4 regions of the Nocardiopsis rhodophaea genome follow, and region 4 is predicted to be linked to each of the others. Evidence: riboswitches for the same ligand, from Rfam matches in the RefSeq annotation. Region 4 holds a riboswitch; each other region holds the start of a gene.
What was found. Region 4 has a riboswitch for cobalamin ahead of ABD259_RS00550 (ABC transporter substrate-binding protein). Riboswitches for the same ligand answer to the same signal wherever they lie in the genome.
Positions count from the first base shown of each region.

Region 1: linked by a shared signal. The riboswitch ahead of cobN (cobaltochelatase subunit CobN) and the one ahead of ABD259_RS00550 (ABC transporter substrate-binding protein) in region 4 are both predicted to bind cobalamin.
Region 2: linked by a shared signal. The riboswitch ahead of ABD259_RS19425 (putative cobaltochelatase) and the one ahead of ABD259_RS00550 (ABC transporter substrate-binding protein) in region 4 are both predicted to bind cobalamin.
Region 3: linked by a shared signal. The riboswitch ahead of metE (5-methyltetrahydropteroyltriglutamate--homocysteine S-methyltransferase) and the one ahead of ABD259_RS00550 (ABC transporter substrate-binding protein) in region 4 are both predicted to bind cobalamin.

Region 1 is NZ_BAAAPC010000018.1:93,014-97,192, forward strand. It holds gene cobN (cobaltochelatase subunit CobN) at 1-1,810, opposite strand, end outside; cobalamin riboswitch at 1,873-2,015, opposite strand; gene ABD259_RS19485 (hypothetical protein) at 2,150-2,707, shown strand; gene ABD259_RS19490 (ABC transporter permease) at 3,038-3,694, shown strand; gene ABD259_RS19495 (ABC transporter ATP-binding protein) at 3,687-4,179, shown strand, end outside.
Region 2 is NZ_BAAAPC010000018.1:77,689-81,867, reverse strand. It holds partial or broken gene ABD259_RS19445 (amino acid permease) at 1-71, opposite strand, end outside; gene ABD259_RS19440 (hypothetical protein) at 237-500, shown strand; gene ABD259_RS19435 (zinc ribbon domain-containing protein) at 430-627, shown strand; gene ABD259_RS19430 (LLM class F420-dependent oxidoreductase) at 689-1,708, opposite strand; cobalamin riboswitch at 1,889-2,018, shown strand; gene ABD259_RS19425 (putative cobaltochelatase) at 2,075-4,120, shown strand; gene cobO (cob(I)yrinic acid a,c-diamide adenosyltransferase) at 4,169-4,179, shown strand, end outside.
Region 3 is NZ_BAAAPC010000006.1:24,370-28,548, forward strand. It holds gene metE (5-methyltetrahydropteroyltriglutamate--homocysteine S-methyltransferase) at 1-2,210, opposite strand, end outside; cobalamin riboswitch at 2,388-2,611, opposite strand; gene ABD259_RS08140 (polysaccharide deacetylase family protein) at 2,986-4,179, shown strand, end outside.
Region 4 is NZ_BAAAPC010000001.1:115,114-119,292, reverse strand. It holds gene ABD259_RS00555 (FecCD family ABC transporter permease) at 1-695, opposite strand, end outside; gene ABD259_RS00550 (ABC transporter substrate-binding protein) at 704-1,774, opposite strand; cobalamin riboswitch at 1,871-2,062, opposite strand; gene putP (sodium/proline symporter PutP) at 2,368-3,879, shown strand; gene ABD259_RS00540 (putative glycolipid-binding domain-containing protein) at 4,020-4,179, shown strand, end outside.

The DNA.
Region 1 (4,179 bases), on a different contig from region 4:
CGATGTCGCCGTAGGTGTCGGCGCGCGCCATCGGCGGGACGAGATGGTCGACCACGGTGGCGTGCGCGCGGCGCTTGGCCTGCGTGCCCTCGCCGGGGTCATTGACGATGAACGGGTAGACGAAGGGGAGATCACCGAGCACCGCGTCGGGGGCGTCCTCGGCCGCCAGCCCCAACCCCTTGCCCGGAAGCCACTCCAGAGTGCCGTGTTTGCCAAGGTGAACGACGGCGTCGGCGCCGAAACCGCCGTCCTCCCGGGCGGTCTCCAGCCAGCGGTAGGCCGCCAGGTAGTGGTGCGAGGGCGGCAGGTCCGGGTCGTGGTAGATCGCGATCGGGTTCTCGCCGAAGCCCCGCGGCGGCTGGATCATCAGCACGACGTTGCCGAACCGGAGCGACGCCAGCACGATCTCGGGGCGGCCGGAGGAGTCGTCGACGTAGAGCTCGCCCGGCGGCTCGCCCCACTGCTCCCGGATGCCCGCGGTCAGCTCGGCGGGCAGGGCGTCGAACCAGCGGCGGTAGTCGTCCAGCGGGACGCGGGCGTCGGCGCGGGCGAGCTGCTCCTCGCTGAGCCACTCGACGTCGTGCCCCCCGGCGCTGATCAGGGCGTGGATCAGCGGGTCGCCGTCGTCCTCGCGGCGGCCCTCCTCCGGACCGGGTACCCGCCACAGGGTGTCGTCGGGGCCGAGGTCGTAGCCGCGCTCGGCCAGGAGGCGGAACAGCCGCACCGCCGAGGCCGGGGTGTCCAGGCCGACGGCGTTGCCCACCCGGGAGTGCTTGGTGGGGTAGGACGACAGCACCACGGCCAGGCGGCGCTGTTCCGGCGGCACGGCGTGCAGGCGGGCGTGGCGCACGGCGACCCCGGCGATGCGCGCGGCGCGCTCGGGGTCGGCCGCGTAGACCGGGATCTGGCCATCCTCCCCGGTCTCCTTGAACGAGAACGGGACGGTGATCAGCCGCCCGTCGAACTCCGGGATCGCGACCTGCATTCCGGCGTCCATCGGGGTCAGGGCGGCGTCGGAGGCCTGCCAGCTCTCGCGGCTGGAGGTGAGCACCAGCCCCTGGAGGATGGGCACGTCGAGCGCGGCCAGCGCCCCGGCGTCCCAGGCGTCCTCGTCGCCGCCCCCGCTGGCGTCGGCGGCCACCGCGCCACCGGCCGCCAGCACCGTGGTGATGACGGCGTCGGCGCGGCCGAGCAGCTCGAACAGGCCCGGGTGGGTCTCGGCGGTCAGGCCGCGCAGCGAGCCGGAGAACACCGGCAGGGCGTTGCCCCCGGCGGCCTCGATCGCCTCGCACAGCACGTCGATGAAGGAGGTGTTCCCCGACAGCTCGTGCGCGCGGTAGAACACCACGGCCACCGTCGGGCGCTGGGGGTCGGAGGCGTAGGAGCCGTGCACGCCGTAGTCGGGCATGCGTTCCGGCGGCTCGAAGCCCTCTCCGGTGAGCAGCACCGTGTCGGAGAGGAAGCGGGCCAGCTGGCGGAGGTTGCCGATGCCGCCCTCGCGCAGGTAGGCGTGGGCGTCGGTGGCGACGCCGGAGGGCACCGTGGAGAGCGCGATGAGCTCGGCGTCGGGGGCCGCCTCGCCGCCGAGCGCGACGAGCGGAACACCGCTCGCCCGGAGGGTGTCCAGGCCCTGCGGCCACGCCTCGCGCCCGCCGAGCAGCCGCACGACCGCGACGTCAACGCCGTCCAGCAGGGCGGGGAGGTCGTCGGGGCCGGTGCGGGCCGGGTTGGCGGTCCGGTAGCCCGCGTCGGCGGCGCGTGCCGCCAGCAACTCGGTATCGGCCGTGGACAGCAGCAGGATCGTTGCCACTCGTGGTCCTTCGTCTTCGCCGGGGTCCGCGCCCCGTGACCGAACAGATGCGTGTCGGCGCGCAGTCTCCTGACTCCCAGATCGCCGCTCCCCGCTGCCTTCCCACCGCGCTCGCGCCCGCGAGCCGCCGCGGCAGTGGCGTGTGTGGCGGGTCCACTCCCTGGTCACAGTGGCGGGACCGCCCCGGATTCGCACCGGGTTCCTGCGCACCGCCGTCGCCCATCCTCGCAGAAGCGGATGGCGCGCCCGCAGCGGACCGCGGCACCTGGCCGCGAACGGCCACAGCGCCGGGAGCTGCGGGGTTTTGGGACGGTCGCCCGGTAGGCAAGAATCTCGGGCATGACACACGATCCCTACCCCTCGCCCGGCCCGAACGACCCCTACGGGCAGCAGCCACCCGACGCCCCGTTCGGGCAGCACCTTCCGGGCGGCGCGCCGTACCCGCCGGACGGGCGGCCGCATCCGGGCGAGGTGTCCCCCTACGGCGGGCCACCGCAGGCAGGAGGGTGGCAGGGCCCCTCGGACGTCTCCGGGGGCGAAAGCGCCAGCGTTCCGCTCACCACGATCGGCGACATCACCGTGACCCGCACCGAGGTGATCACCCCTTCCGGGCGCTTTCCGGTCAAGGGCAGCATCTGGAACGTCACCGACATGACCCATCAGCACGAGAGCATTCCGCCCGTCGCGATCGTGCTGGCCATCCTGTTCTTCGTCTTCTGCCTTCTCGGGCTCTTGTTTCTCCTCATGAAAGAGCGCAAGATTACCGGGAGCATTCAGGTGACCGTGCAGGGAAACGGGGTCGTGCATTCGACGCTCATCCCGGCCCGCGACCCGTCGACGATGATGCAGGTGATGCAGCACGTTAATTACGCGCGTTCCCTGGCGGCCATGCCGTAAGGACGCGGACAGCAGCCGCGGAGGGGCAGCCAGCGACGGTCGCCCTGTGACCCGCCCCTGACACGAGGGGCGGGCGGGGACCGAAAGACGCACCGCCGACCGCCGAATTCGGGCGGAAAAGCGCAGGCCAGAGCCTATTCCCGCGGCGCAGGCAACACGGCGGCGCAATCCGGAGTCAAGTACCGCGGCGTTGCGGTTCAATTCTGATCCGACAACGGAACGATCACCTTATTCGCCTGGACGCGTACTTCGCCTACACGCGGCAAGGTTGCCGCTCATGACCGAATCCGTTCAAGGCGTGTGCTCCCCTGCCCGGGAGGGGCGCGCATCGTGACCGACTTCTTGGCGTACGTCGACCAGCATTCCGACACCATCATGATGCAGGCGACCCAGCACGCCAGCCTGATCGCGCAGTGCATTCTGATCGCGGCCGTTCTGGGGGTGGGAATCGGCCTGCTGGTATTCCGGAACGAGACGGCCACCGCGCTGACCACCGGCACCACCAGCATCATCTTCACCATCCCCTCGCTGGCCATGCTCGGGTTGCTGATCACGCCACTCGGGCTGGGCGTTGCGCCCACGGTGACGGCGATCGTGCTCTACTCGCTGCTGCCCATCCTGCGCAACACGATCTCCGGGCTGAACAGCGTCGACCCGGCGCTGGTGGACGCCGCCCACGGCATCGGCATGGGCCGCACCCGGGCCCTGTTCCGCGTCCAGCTCCCGCTGGCCTGGCCGGCGATCCTGGCCGGGTTGCGCGTTTCCACCCAGCTCGCGATGGGGATCGGCGCCATCGCCGCGTTCGTCAACGGGCCCGGTCTGGGCCAGCTGATCTTCAGCGCCCAGGGCCGCCTCGGCACGGTCAACGCGCCGAACATGGCGCTGGCGGGCACGCTGGGCATCGTCGTGCTGGCTCTGCTGTTCGACCTCATCTTCGTCCTGATCGGCAAGTTGACCACCTCACGAGGAATTCGAATCCATGCCTGAGAGCACCACCGCCCCGCGCACGCCGGCCGGCCCCGCCGCGAGCGGTGACCGTGCCGGGGGTGTCCCCATCCGCCTCATCGAGGTGACCAAGCGGTTCGGCGCCTCCGCGGAGACCGCCGTCGAGAACCTGACCATGACGATCCCGGCCGGAGAGATCGTCGTCCTCCTCGGCCCCTCCGGGTGCGGCAAGACCACGACGATGCGGATGATCAACCGGCTGATCGAGCCGACGACGGGCCGCATCATGATCGGCGACAGCGATGCCAAGGCGCAGCGCCCCGACGAGCTCCGCCGCCACATCGGCTACGTCATCCAACAGGCCGGGCTGTTCCCGCACATGACCGTGGCGCAGAACATCGCGCAGGTCCCCATGATGCTCGGCTGGGCCAAGCAGCGCATCACCAAGCGCGTGGACGAGCTGCTCGACCTCGTGGGGCTGGACCCGGCGGAGTACCGCACGCGTTACCCGCGCCAGCTATCGGGCG
Region 2 (4,179 bases), on a different contig from region 4:
AGGTAGAGCACGGCCAGCCCGGCGCTGAGGACGAGCGCCGCCGCCCCGATGGCGCGACCGGCTGGGGCGCGGCGGCGAAGCTTGCCCGGTATCAGCGGATGATGGCGCGGCGCCGCCAACCCCGGGGGAAATCCCAGACCAGGGGATACCGAAAAGCCCAACGGCAATCGGCCAGACTGCAAAAGAAGGTCGCGCGGCAGCGCACCGACACCGGCCGCACGTGGGCCAAGGCCGTAGTGCGCGACCACGACCGGGTGGCGGTAGAGGATTTCCGGCCCAGGTTCCTGGCCACGTCGACCATGGCGCGCAAAGCGGCGGACGCCGCGATCAGCGCGACCAAGAAGGCCCTGGTGGAGATGGGCCGCAAGCACGGGCGCGATGTGCGCCTGGTGCATCCCGCGCACACCACTTCATCCCGCGCACACCACGATGGATTGCGCATGGTGCGGAGCGAGAGCCAAGCACGCACTTCTGCTTTCCGAGCGAACCTACGCGTGTAGCGCGTGCGGTGTGGTGTCCCCGAGGGACAAGAACTCCGCGCGGGTCATGCTGATCCGGGCAGGTTGGAACCCGGATGGTGTTGAGGGTGTGAGACCAGGTCAGGCGCTGCCTGACCTGGCTGCCTGAGCCATGGATCCCCACCTAGGCTATGAAGGCGGGAATCCCCCGCCTTCAGGCGGGGGAGCAGTCAACCGAGCACCATGTCGCGCAGGGCACGCAGGCCGGGTTCGTCGCGCACCCCGGCGACGAGGAGGGTGGTGACGGGGCTGTCGCGCCACGCCTGGAGGCGCTCGGCGATGCGCGGCAGCGGGCCGACCAGGGAGAGGCCGTCGGCCAGCTCGTCGGGGACGGCGTCGATGGCCTCCTCGCGGCGCCCGGCCAAGAACAGCTCCTGCACCTTGTACGCGGCTTCGGCGAACCCCATCCGCACGAACACGTTGAGATGGAAGTTCTCCTCCTGGGCGCCCATGCCGCCGATGTAGAAGGCGAGGGGCATCTTGGCGGTGCGCAGCGCTTCGGCGGTGTCCTCATGCGGGAGCACGGTGACCGTGCAGGCGATGTCGAAGCCGTCCGGCGCGTCGGCGAGCGCGTCGGCGTACACGCGGGGGCTGATCTCCGGGTGGTAGAAGAGGGGCGTCCAGCCATCGGCGATCTCGGCGGCCAGGGCGACGTTCTTCGGTCCCTCGGCGCCCAGGTAGACGGGGATGTCCGGGCGCAGGGGGTGGGTGATGGGTTTGAGGGGCTTGCCCAGCCTGGTGCCGCCGGGGTAGGGCAGCGGGTAGTGCGGCCCGTCGGAGGTGACCGGCGCCTCGCGGTGCCAGACCTGGCGCATGATGTCCAGGTATTCCCGGGTCCGCTCCAGCGGGCGGGGGAACGGCTGCCCGTACCAGCCCTCGACCACCTGCGGGCCGGACACCCCGATCCCGAGCCGCAGGCGTCCGCCGGAGAGGTGGTCAAGGGTCAGCGCGTGCATGGCGGTGGCGACCGGGGTGCGCGCGGAGAGCTGCACGATCCCGGTCCCCAGCCCGATCCGTTCGGTCCGGGCGCCGTACCAGGTCAGCGGGGTGAACGCGTCGGATCCGTAGGCTTCGGCGGTCCACACCGAGTCATATCCGAGGGCTTCGGCGGCCCGCACCGTCGCGGTGGCGTCATCGGAGGCGGCGCCCCAGTACCCCACCGCGATTCCCAGTTTCAGGTCTGTGGTCACGCGTGCTCCGTCGGTCGCTGGAGGAATTCGGCGTCTGGGGCGCATGGTAGAACCGGTTTCAGTTTCTGGATAGGGGCGCCCGGAAGCCCGGCTCCGGGACGGCACTCAACCCGCGTGTGCCATTCTGGTGGGCGGTGCCGACGTCGGCGGTGCGCCCCCGCGCGGGTTTGCCGCCGCACGCAGGAACCCGGTGTGAATCCGGGGCGGTCCCGCCACTGTGACCAGGGAGCGGACCCGCGACCAACGCCACTGCCGGACACGACCGGTGGGAAGGCGGCGGGGACGCGGCGATCTGGGAGCCAGGACACTGCTCGGCACCAGGACCGACCCCTATGGGCGTGGACTCCCGAGGAAGGACTGACCCGCGTGAGCGCTTCCGCTCGCTACCCCTTCAGCGCGGTCGTCGGCATGGACGACCTGAAACTGGCGCTGCTGATCAACGCCGTGTCCCCGGCGGTCGGCGGTGTCCTGGTCCGAGGCGAGAAGGGCACCGCGAAATCGACCGTCGTGCGCGCCCTCGCGACGCTCCTGCCCGACCTCGACGTCGTCGACGGCTGCCGCTTCGCCTGCGATCCCGCTGACCCCGACCCCCGCTGCCCCGACGGACCGCACCCGGAGGACGCCGTCCCCGCCGAGCGCTCCGCCCGCCTCGTGGAGCTGCCGGTCGGCGCGAGCGAGGACCGCCTGGTGGGCTCGCTCGACATCGAACGGGCGCTCACGGAGGGCGTCAAGGCCTTCGAGCCGGGACTGCTCGCCGCGGCCCACCGCGGCGTGCTCTACGTCGACGAGGTCAACCTGCTCCACGACCACCTCGTGGACCTTCTGCTGGACGCGGCGGCAATGGGCAGGTCGCACGTCGAGCGCGAAGGCGTCTCGGTCGCGCACGCCGCCCGGTTCCTGCTGGTCGGCACGATGAACCCGGAGGAGGGCGAGCTGCGCCCGCAGCTGCTGGACCGGTTCGGCCTCACGGTCGAGGTCGCGGCCACGCGGGAGCCGACCGAACGCGCCGAGGTGGTCCGCCGCCGCCTCGCCTTCGAGACCGCCCCCGAGGCCTTCGCCGCCGGCTACGCGCGGGAGGACGCCGAACTCGCCGACCACATCCGCGCGGCCCGCAAACGGCTGCCCGGGGTCGTCCTCACCGACGCCGCCCTGCGTCAGGTGACGGCCGTGTGCGCGGCCTTCGAGGTGGACGGCCTGCGCGCGGACATCGTCACGGCCCGCGCGGCCATGGCGCTCGCCGCCTGGCGGGACCACACCGAGGTGACCTCCGACGACGTGCGCGACGCCGCCCGGCTCGCCCTGCCGCACCGGCGCCGCCGCGACCCCTTCGACGCCCCCGACCTCGACGAGGACCGGCTGCAGGAGGCGCTGGACCAGGCGGGTGATGACGACCCAAAAGGCCCTGAGGACGCCCCGGAGGAGCCGGGGGGTCCCGACGACAGCGCCGGGTCGGACAGCAGCCCGCAGGAGAGCCCGGAGTCCGCGGCCCCCGACGACGCCACGACGTCGCCCCCGCCGTCGTCTGACACCGGCCACCAGCAGGAAGAACAGCAGGAGACCTCCGGTGCGGGGCCGGGGCAGCAGACGGGCGACACCACGAGTGAGGCGGGGGAGCCCTACCGGCCCCGGCTGCTGAGCGTCTCCGGGATCGGACAGGGGACCCCCGGCCGCCGCTCCCGCGCCGAAACACCGTATGGCAGGACATCGGGGGCCCGCCCTCCGCGGGAACGCGTCGGGACGCTGCACCTGACCGAGACGCTGCGCGCGGCGGCCCCCCACCAGCGGGCCCGGGGCCGCACCGGTCCCGGGCTCCGGCTGCAAAGCTCGGACCTGCGGGAGGCCGTCCGCGAGGGGCGCGAAGGCAACCTCGTGCTGTTCTGTGTGGACGCCAGCGGCTCGATGGCCGCCCGGCAGCGCATGCGGGCCGTCAAGGGAGCGGTGCTCAGCCTCCTGCTCGACGCCTACCAGCGGCGCGACAAGGTCGGGCTGGTCACCTTCCGCGGCCGGGGCGCCGAACTCGACCTGCCGCCCACCTCGTCGGTCGAGGCGGGCGCGCGCCGCCTGCGCGAGCTGCGGACCGGCGGGCGCACGCCCCTGGCGGCGGGGCTGCTGCGCTCGGCCTACGTGCTGCGCGTCGAGCGCCTGCGCGACCCGCGGCGCCGCCCCCTGCTGGTCGTCGTCACCGACGGCCGCGCCACGCAGGGCGGCCTCGACGACGCCCTGCGCGCCGGGGCGTGGATCGGGTCCCAGGGCGTGCAGAGCGTCGTCGTCGACTGCGAGTCGGGCGCGGTGCGCCTGGGGCTGGCCGGGCGGCTGGCCGCCGCCATGGGCGGGACCGCGGTCCGGCTGGAGGAACTGGGGGCCGACGCGCTGAGCGGACTGGTCCGGCACACCCGGCACCGGGCGGCGTAGCGCCGCGCCACCGACAGACGATCACCGCGACAGACAAGGACCCAACAGATGCCGCAGGG
Region 3 (4,179 bases), on a different contig from region 4:
TAGCCGCGGGTCTTCAGCCCGCAGTCGGGGTTGACCCACAGGCGCTCCGGATCGACCGCCCGCAGGGCGTCGCGCAGCGCCGCCTCGATCTCGTCGACCGTGGGCACGCGGGGCGAGTGGATGTCGTAGACACCCGGGCCGATGCCCCGCTTGTACCCTGCGACGGCCAGGTCGTCGACCAGCTCCATGTGGGAGCGGGCCGCCTCGACGCTGGTGACGTCGGCGTCCAGCTGTTCGATGGCGCCGACGATCCGGCCGAACTCCGAGTAGCACATGTGCGTGTGGATCCGGGTGGTGTCGGCCACGCCGGAGGTTGCCAGCCGGAACGAGCCGATGGCCCAGGCGAGGTAGTCGGCGTGCCGCTCCGCGCGCAGCGGCAGCAGCTCCCGCAGGGCGGCCTCGTCGACCTGGATGTGCCGGATCCCCGCCCGCTCCAGGTCGAAGACCTCGTCGCGCAGCGCGAGCGCCACCTGGCGGGCGGTGTCGCCCAGCGGCTGGTCGTCACGCACGAACGACCAGGCCAGCATGGTGACCGGGCCGGTGAGCATGCCCTTGACGGGCTTGGAGGTGCGCGACTGGGCGTAGGTGATCCACTCCACGGTCATCGGCTCGGGCCGCGAGACATCGCCGTACAGGATCGGCGGTCGCACGCACCGCGACCCGTAGGACTGCACCCACCCCTTCTGGGTGGTGACGAAGCCGTCCAGGCGCTCGGCGAAGTACTGCACCATGTCGTTGCGCTCGGGCTCGCCGTGCACGAGGACGTCCAGGCCGATGTCCTCCTGCAGGGCGATGACGCGGTCGATCTCGGCGCGCATCCGCCGCGTGTACTCCGCGTCGTCGATCCGCCCGGCGCGGTGGTCGGCGCGCGCCTTGCGCACGTCGGCGGTCTGCGGGAACGAACCGATGGTGGTGGTCTGCAGCGGCGGGTCGTCGGTCCGGGCCGCACCGCGCTGTTCGTGCCCGTTGCGGGCCACATCGTCGCCCAGCGCGTCCAGCCGCGCGCGCACGCGGGAGTTGACGAACGCCGCACCGTCGGGGGCGGTGGCGCGCGCCCGCTCCAGCTCCGCCGTGATGCCCTCGTCCCCGGCCGACAGCGCCCGGCCCAGCAGCACGACCTCGTCGAGCTTCTGCCGGGCGAAGGCCAGCCGCTCGCGGATCACCGGGTCGAGCTCGGTCTCGGCGTCCAGGTCGATGGGCACGTGCAGCAGGGAGCAGGAGGTGCTGACGACGATGTCGCGGGCCAGGCCCAGTAGCGAGCCCAGGGTGGACAGCGCCTTGGCCAGGTCCGCCCGCCACACGTTGCGGCCGTCGACGACGCCCGCGACCAGGGTGGTGTCGCCCAGGCCCGAGACGGCGGCGATCTCGTCGACCGACTCCGGCCCGGCCACCAGGTCCAGGCCGATCCGCTCCACGGGGGTGCGCTTGAGGACTTCCAGCGCTTCGGTGCCGATTGACCCGAAATAGGTGGAGACGAGGATCTCGGGGCGGTTGGTGAGCTCACCGAGCCGACCGTAGGCGCGCTCCAGCGCGACGAGTTCGGCGCGCCCGTCGTCGGTCGCCAGGATCGGCTCGTCCAGCTGCACCTGTCCCGCGCCGGCGGCGGCCAGAAGCTCCAGCAGCTCGGCGTAGCGTCCGAGGAGGTCGTCGAGGAGGTCCAGTGGACGCCAGCCCTGGGGGGCGTCCGCGGCGGGCTTGGCCAGCATCAGGAAGGTGAGCGGGCCGACGAGGACCGGCCGCGTCATCATGCCCAGCCCCTTGGCCTGGGTGAACTCCGAGAAGGGCTTGGTTGAGGCGGCCAGGCGCGGCCGCTGGTCGGGGGACAGTTCGGGGACCAGGTAGTGGTAGTTCGTGTCGAACCACTTGGTCATCTCCAGGGGCGCGATGTCGTCGGCGCCCCGGGCCATCGCGAAGTAGCGACGCAGCTCGGACTCGCGGTCCTCCCCGGCGAAGGCCGGGGTGCGGAAGCGCTCCGGCACCAGGTCGAACAGGACCGCGGTGTCGAGCATGTGGTCGTAGTAGGAGAACGTGTTGGACGGGATCTCCGCCACCCCCGCGTCGCGCAGGGTCTCCCAGACGCCGCGGCGCAGTCGGGCGGCGACGGCGTCCAGTTCGGAGGCGGGGATGCGGCCCGCCCAGTAGGCCTCGCTCGCCCGCTTGAGTTCGCGGTTGGGGCCGATGCGGGGGTATCCGTGCACGGTCGTCGTCATCGGACACCACCGCCTCGAAGCGAGGTTCGGGTTCTCATTGGCTTCTTCTCTCCCTCGTCGAACAGCCGTTGACGGTCCGGCCGTGCCGTTGGGGAGCAACCCATGAGCGCGTGCGCGACGAAGCGCCCGTCGCCCGCGGCCCTCCCTCGGGGCACGTGGACCAACCGCGGACGCGTGGGCGTCCACGGGCGGAGGGCAGGTATTCGGACTCGTGGGCGTGCGTGCCGGAGTTGCCGACACGCGGGCCTACCGGCCGTCGCTTCCCAGGCGGATCGTGCCCAGTGCTGTTGACGGCTCTCGTTCCCACTCACCGCTGCGGGGCAGTCCCGGAGTCGCACCGGGTTCCCTCTTTCGACACGCGCGGCGGCTGCCGTGCGTGTACCGACCGCGGCTGCCAGTATAGGGACCCGCTTGCGAGACGTGAGATGCGGCATGCCCTCATGTGCCCGAAACGTCCCCGTTCCTGCGCTTTTGCGTTTCGGACAGCGGGTGTTGACGCTCTTATTGCCCACTACGTCAGCGGGCAGGCCCCTGACCGTTCTAAGCTCGTCCGGTGGGCCCGGTTACACCTGCTGAACACCCCCTGGCAACGGCGATCCGGACCCTTGAGCAACCGAGATTACGGGTCTAAAAAACTCCCCACCAATTGCGAAAGACGTTCGTTCCCTTGCAGACAGCGCCCGGCGAATCCCACGTGCCGTTCACCACACCCAACTCGCCCGCATCGACCCCGGCAGGTCGGCGCACCCCCCGCCTTCCGCGAGCCTCTGCCCCGATCGCGATCGCGCTCGTTGCCGCCCTGTCGCTCGCCGCCTGTTCCTCCCCGGACGCCGAGCACAAGTCGGAGAAGCCCGAGCGGGCCAAGGCGACCGGCAAGACCGACGAGCTCACCGTCGTTGACCTCGACAACGTCCCAGACGTGACCGAGGAGACGAAGGAGACCGAGGAGTCCGGCACCACGGCGGAGCTGGCGTACCCGAAGATCCCCAACGCCGACCCCCTGACGAAGCGGCTGGGCGAGATCACCGACCAGGAGCGCGACGACTTCCTCGGCGCCAACGCCAAGGCCGAGGACATCAAGATCGGCTGGAACCTGAGCGTCGCGGGCGACGACGTCGTGGCGGTCCGGCTCACCCAGGACGAGAAGGACGACGAGGGCGAGCGCACCTCCTACGCGACCTACTGGTACGACACGACGCAGGGGACCACCGCCTACTCCACCGAGCTGCTGGCCGGGCAGAAGGAGCTGGAAACCCTCGACGGTCTGGTGAAGAAGGCGCTCAAGGACGAGGACGCCGCGGACACCTCGCAGCTCTACCCGATCCTCCGCTCCTACGACTCGATGGGCTTCAACCCCGACGGCGACCTCGTCGTGGAGTTCGACGAGGGCCAGGTGGCCCCGGTGAAGTCGGGCCGGATCTCCGCCGTCATCCCGAAGGAGGACGTCGACCCGCTCCTCTCCGACTTCGGCAAGAAGGCCCAGGCCGCCGCCGTCGTCGTCACCCCGGACTACCGGATCGAGAAGCCGGCGACGCCCCCGAAGGACGGCGCCAGCGCCGAGGTCCCCGGGATGATGCCGGTGCGCGACGACAGCGTCGACTGCTCGGACCCGGCGTCCAAGTGCATCGCCCTGACCTTCGACGACGGCCCGGGCGACCGCACGCCGGAGCTCCTCGACACCCTCGCCGAGTACGACGCCAAGGCCACCTTCTTCCTCACCGGCGAGCCTGTGCGGGAGCACGCCGCCACGGTGCGCCGCGAATACGCCGAGGGGCACGAGCTGGCCAACCACACCGTGCACCACCCCGACCTGACCCGGCAGGCCGAGGTCCGGGTCCGCGCAGAGCTCGACACGGTCAACGACCTGGTCCGGCGCGAGACCGGGTACAGCCTCGAACTCATGCGCCCGCCGTACGGCGCCACCAACGACGCGGTCTCCAAGATCTCCAAGGAGGAGGGGCTCGCGGAG
Region 4 (4,179 bases):
ATGACCTGCTTGGCGGCGTGGGGCTGGCCCGACAGCATGATGATCAGGTTCGCGGCGGCCTGCAGCACCTGGCCGACCACGACACCGGACAGGATGAGGCGGGTGCTGGTCATCCTGCCGCTCGTCCGCGCCACGGAGTAGACGGCCACCAGTGCGGCCAGGGCCCCGAGGAAGGCCGCCAGCGGAACCGAGTACGCACCGGCCACGGTGATGCCCGCGACCGTCACGAGCACCGCGCCGAAGGTCGCGCCCGAGGACACCCCCAGCAGGAGCGGGTCAGCCAGGGGGTTGCGCACCAGCGTCTGCAGTACCGCGCCCACCACCGCGAGTCCGGCCCCGACCACAGCGGCCAGCAGGACCCGCGGAAGCCGGGCCGTCAGCACGATCCGCTCGTGGGCCACCGACCAGGTCGGGTCGATGGCGCCGGGGACGATCTGGTGGGCCAGGATGCGCCAGGTGTCGGTGACGGAGATTCCCACCGAGCCGGCGACGACGCCGAACGTCACAGCCAGCGGCAGTGCGGCGAGTAGGACCGGCACCACGACGGACACGGGGAGGCGGCGCGGGATGCGCCGCTTCCGAGGTGTCTGCCGCTGGCCGTCCCGCTGGGGGCCGCCGTGATGGTTCTCAGCGGTCGGGTGGTCGCGGGTGGACTCCACTGTGGCGTGGGCGGCGGACCGCGGGTGGTGTCGCATGGCGCCGCTCAGAACGCGTCCGGGTGCAGCTGCTGGGCGACGTCGTAGACGGCGTCGCCCGCGCGGACCCCGACCACCGCCGAGGACAGCGGGAGTACCGCGAACCGCTCCTCCTTGATCGCCGGGACTTCGGCGAGGGTGGGGTTGTCCAGCAGCGCCCGCTTCTTCTCCTCCACCGGGGTCGCGCCGTAGTCGTAGATGAGGATCGCGTCGGGGGAGCGCTCGGCGACCTGTTCGACGGAGACGTCGGCGAACACCTTGTCGACGTCGTCGAAGACGTTGCGGCCTCCGGCGCGCTTGATGATCTCGTTGCCGATGCCGTTGCCGCCCGCGGTGAAGACGGTCGAGTCGATGGAGTCGACGACGACCACGTCCACCGGATCCACGTCCGACAGCCGTTCGTGTGCTTCGTCCACCCGCGACGTGATGTCGTCGTTGACCTCGTCTGCGCGGTCCTCGACGCCGAAGATCGACGCGACGTTGTCGATCTCGGTGGAGACGGTCTCCATGGTGACGTGGTCCGTGCACTGCTCGATGTTCTCGTAGGTCGCGATCCCGGCATCGGCCAGCGCCTCCCGGCCCCGCCCCTCGGCGTCATCGAAGGCGCTGCTCCCGAACCCCGCGTACACGAAGTCCGGGTCGGCCGCCAGCACCTGTTCGAACGACGGGTACTCCTCGGCCAGGACCGGGACCGCGTCGTAGGCCTCCTGGAATTCCGGCAGCACCGCGTCGTCCAGATACGCCGTGCCTACGAGCCGGTCCTCCAAGCCGAGCGCGAGCATCACCTCGGTGGCGTGCTGGTTCATGGTCACCACGCGCTCCGGCGGCGCGTCGATGGCGACATCGGTGCCGCAGTTGGCGATGGTGACGGGGAAGCCCTCCGGGGAGGCCGTGGTGGGGTCGTCCGTGGCGTCCGACGCCCCGCTCCCGCAGCCGGTGAGCGCGACGACCAGGGCTGAAGCGGCCGCTGCCGCGGCTGTCGCCGACGACGTCGATGCTGTGCCCCGGGCCGACAGGTGCCGGGCGAAGGGCGGGAAGACGGGGAAGGAGGCGGTGAAGGGGTGGGGGAGCTTGGGCACGTCCGGTCCTCTCGCGGGTCCGGGCGCGGCGGGATGCGCGGGCGCCCCTGCAACCAGGGTGGTGCGCCCGCTCGTCCCGGGGGTCCGCGCCCCTGGTCGACGATGTCGCGACGGCCCAGTCTCCTGACTCCCGGATCATCGCGTCACCCGGCCTTCCAGCGCCTGCGCGCCGTGGCCATGCGTGGGATCGACATCCCCGGTCACAGTGGCGGGACCGTGCCGGACTCGCACCGGCTTCCTGGTTTCCGTCGCCACTGGTGATCGTAGGGCCCGGGAGCTGCACTTACGCGTTCGGGGCGAAGTGGTGTCCCGACCGTGATCTTGGACACCGGGGGGCGGAGGGTCATGGAAAGGCAAAGCGCCCGACCTGCCTATATGTACCCTTCATTACGGTAAATGTCCGATCAGACAAGGTGTAAGGGGGGCGCATGGCCGGTTCGACAATCATGGACGACGAACGCATCGGCCAGGTCTCGAAGTAGTGACCAACTCCATATCGGTCATTGCCACACCTTTCACTCGCGCGCCAGGATTCGGTCAATTGCCGTGATCCCGACGATCAGAGAAAAGAGGGGAGCCGAGTGAGCAGTTCGATGGTGGCCTCGACCGCCACCTTCGCCATGTACTTCGTGGCGATGGTCGCGATCGGTCTCTGGGTTTACAAGCGGACGACGTCCCTGTCCGACTTCGTCCTCGGCGGCCGCCAGCTGAACAGCTGGGTAGCGGGCCTGAGCGCGAACGCCAGTGACTTCAGCGCGTGGCTGCTGCTGGGGCTCCCCGGTGCGATCTACCTCTCCGGCCTCGGGGAGGCATGGATCGCCGTAGGCCTCGCCATCGGCTTCGCGGCCAGCTGGTACCTCATCGCCGGCCGGCTGCGCGTCTACACCGAGCGCGTCACCGACGCGCGCAACGGCGGGGATTCCGACTCGCTGACCCTCTCCTCCTACCTGGAGAACCGGTTCGGTGACCACAGCGGTGTCCTGCGCGGTGCCTCGGCCATCCTGATCCTGCTCTTCTACCTCTTCTACGTCGCCTCCGGCCTCGTCGCCATGGGCAACCTGTTCGAGCAGGTCTTCGACATGCCGTCGAGCGTCGCCATCATCGTCGGCGTCTCGATCGTCGTCCTCTACACCTTCCTCGGCGGGTTCCTCGCGGTCAGCTACACCGACGTCATCCAGGCCGTGATGATGTGGCTCGCGCTGCTCATCGTGCCGATCGTGGCCATCGTCATCGTCACGACCGACCCGTCCGCCGGCCACGAGGTCGCGTTCTCCGACATCCTCGGCGGTGTCTCAGCCGAGGGCGACTGGAAGATCGGCGACGCCCTGGCCCCCATCGCCGTCGTCTCCGGCCTCGCCTGGGGTATCGGCTACCTCGGCCAGCCGCACATCCTCGCCCGCTTCATGGGCATCCGCTCGGCCAAGGCCGTCCCGCAGGCCGCCGTCATCAGCGTCGGCTGGGCGGTCACCGCCATGGCCCTGGCGCTGCTCGTCGGCTTCACCGGCGTCGTCTTCTTCGACTCCCCGCTGGAGGACGCCGAGCAGGTCTTCCCCACGCTCATCAGCACCCTGATGAACCCGTGGGTGGCCGGACTGCTGCTCGCCGCCATCCTGGCCGCGGTCATGAGCACGGCCGACTCCCAGCTCCTGGTCGCCTCCTCCGCGATCACCGAGGACGGCTACCGGGCGTTCGTCAACCGCGAGGCCTCCCCCATGAAGCTGGTGTGGATCAGCCGCGCCGCGGTCGTGGGCGTGGCCGTGGCCGCCGCGGCCATCGCTCTTTCGGGCAACCAGACGATCATGGAGCTGGTCGGCTACGCCTGGGCCGGGTTCGGCGCCGGATTCGGCCCTGTGATTCTGCTCTCCCTGTACTGGCGCAAGATGAACCGCGCGGGGGCGCTCGCCGGGATGGTCGCCGGTGGCGCGATGGCGGTCATCTGGACCGAGCTCGACGCCCGGGTCCTGGAGACCGGCCTGTACGCGATGGTCCCGGCCGTGATCGCCAGCCTCCTCGCGATCGCCCTCATCAACCCGCTGGGACGGGCCAGCCAGCAGATGGAGGAGGACTTCGACCGCGTGGACGGTGAAGCCAAGGCCACCGTCTGAGCCCATGGCCCAGCTCAGCCAACCGTGAACGACAGGGCCCACCGGCACCCGCTGCCGGTGGGCCCTGTCATCGCTGTTGTGACGTACCGGTGATGGGGGCACGCTGTTGTGTAATCGGGTCGTACAGGTAGAACGGTGTCATGTCCGCCAGTAACGATCACCCCGCTGTGTGGTCTCGGCTCGATGTCGTCGAAGGACTGGGCCTAGGCACACTCATCGCGGAAACGGACGGCTTCCGGTTGGAGGCGACGGAGGTTGTCGTCGACCGGGGCGCCCGCTATTCCTGCCGTTTCACCGTGT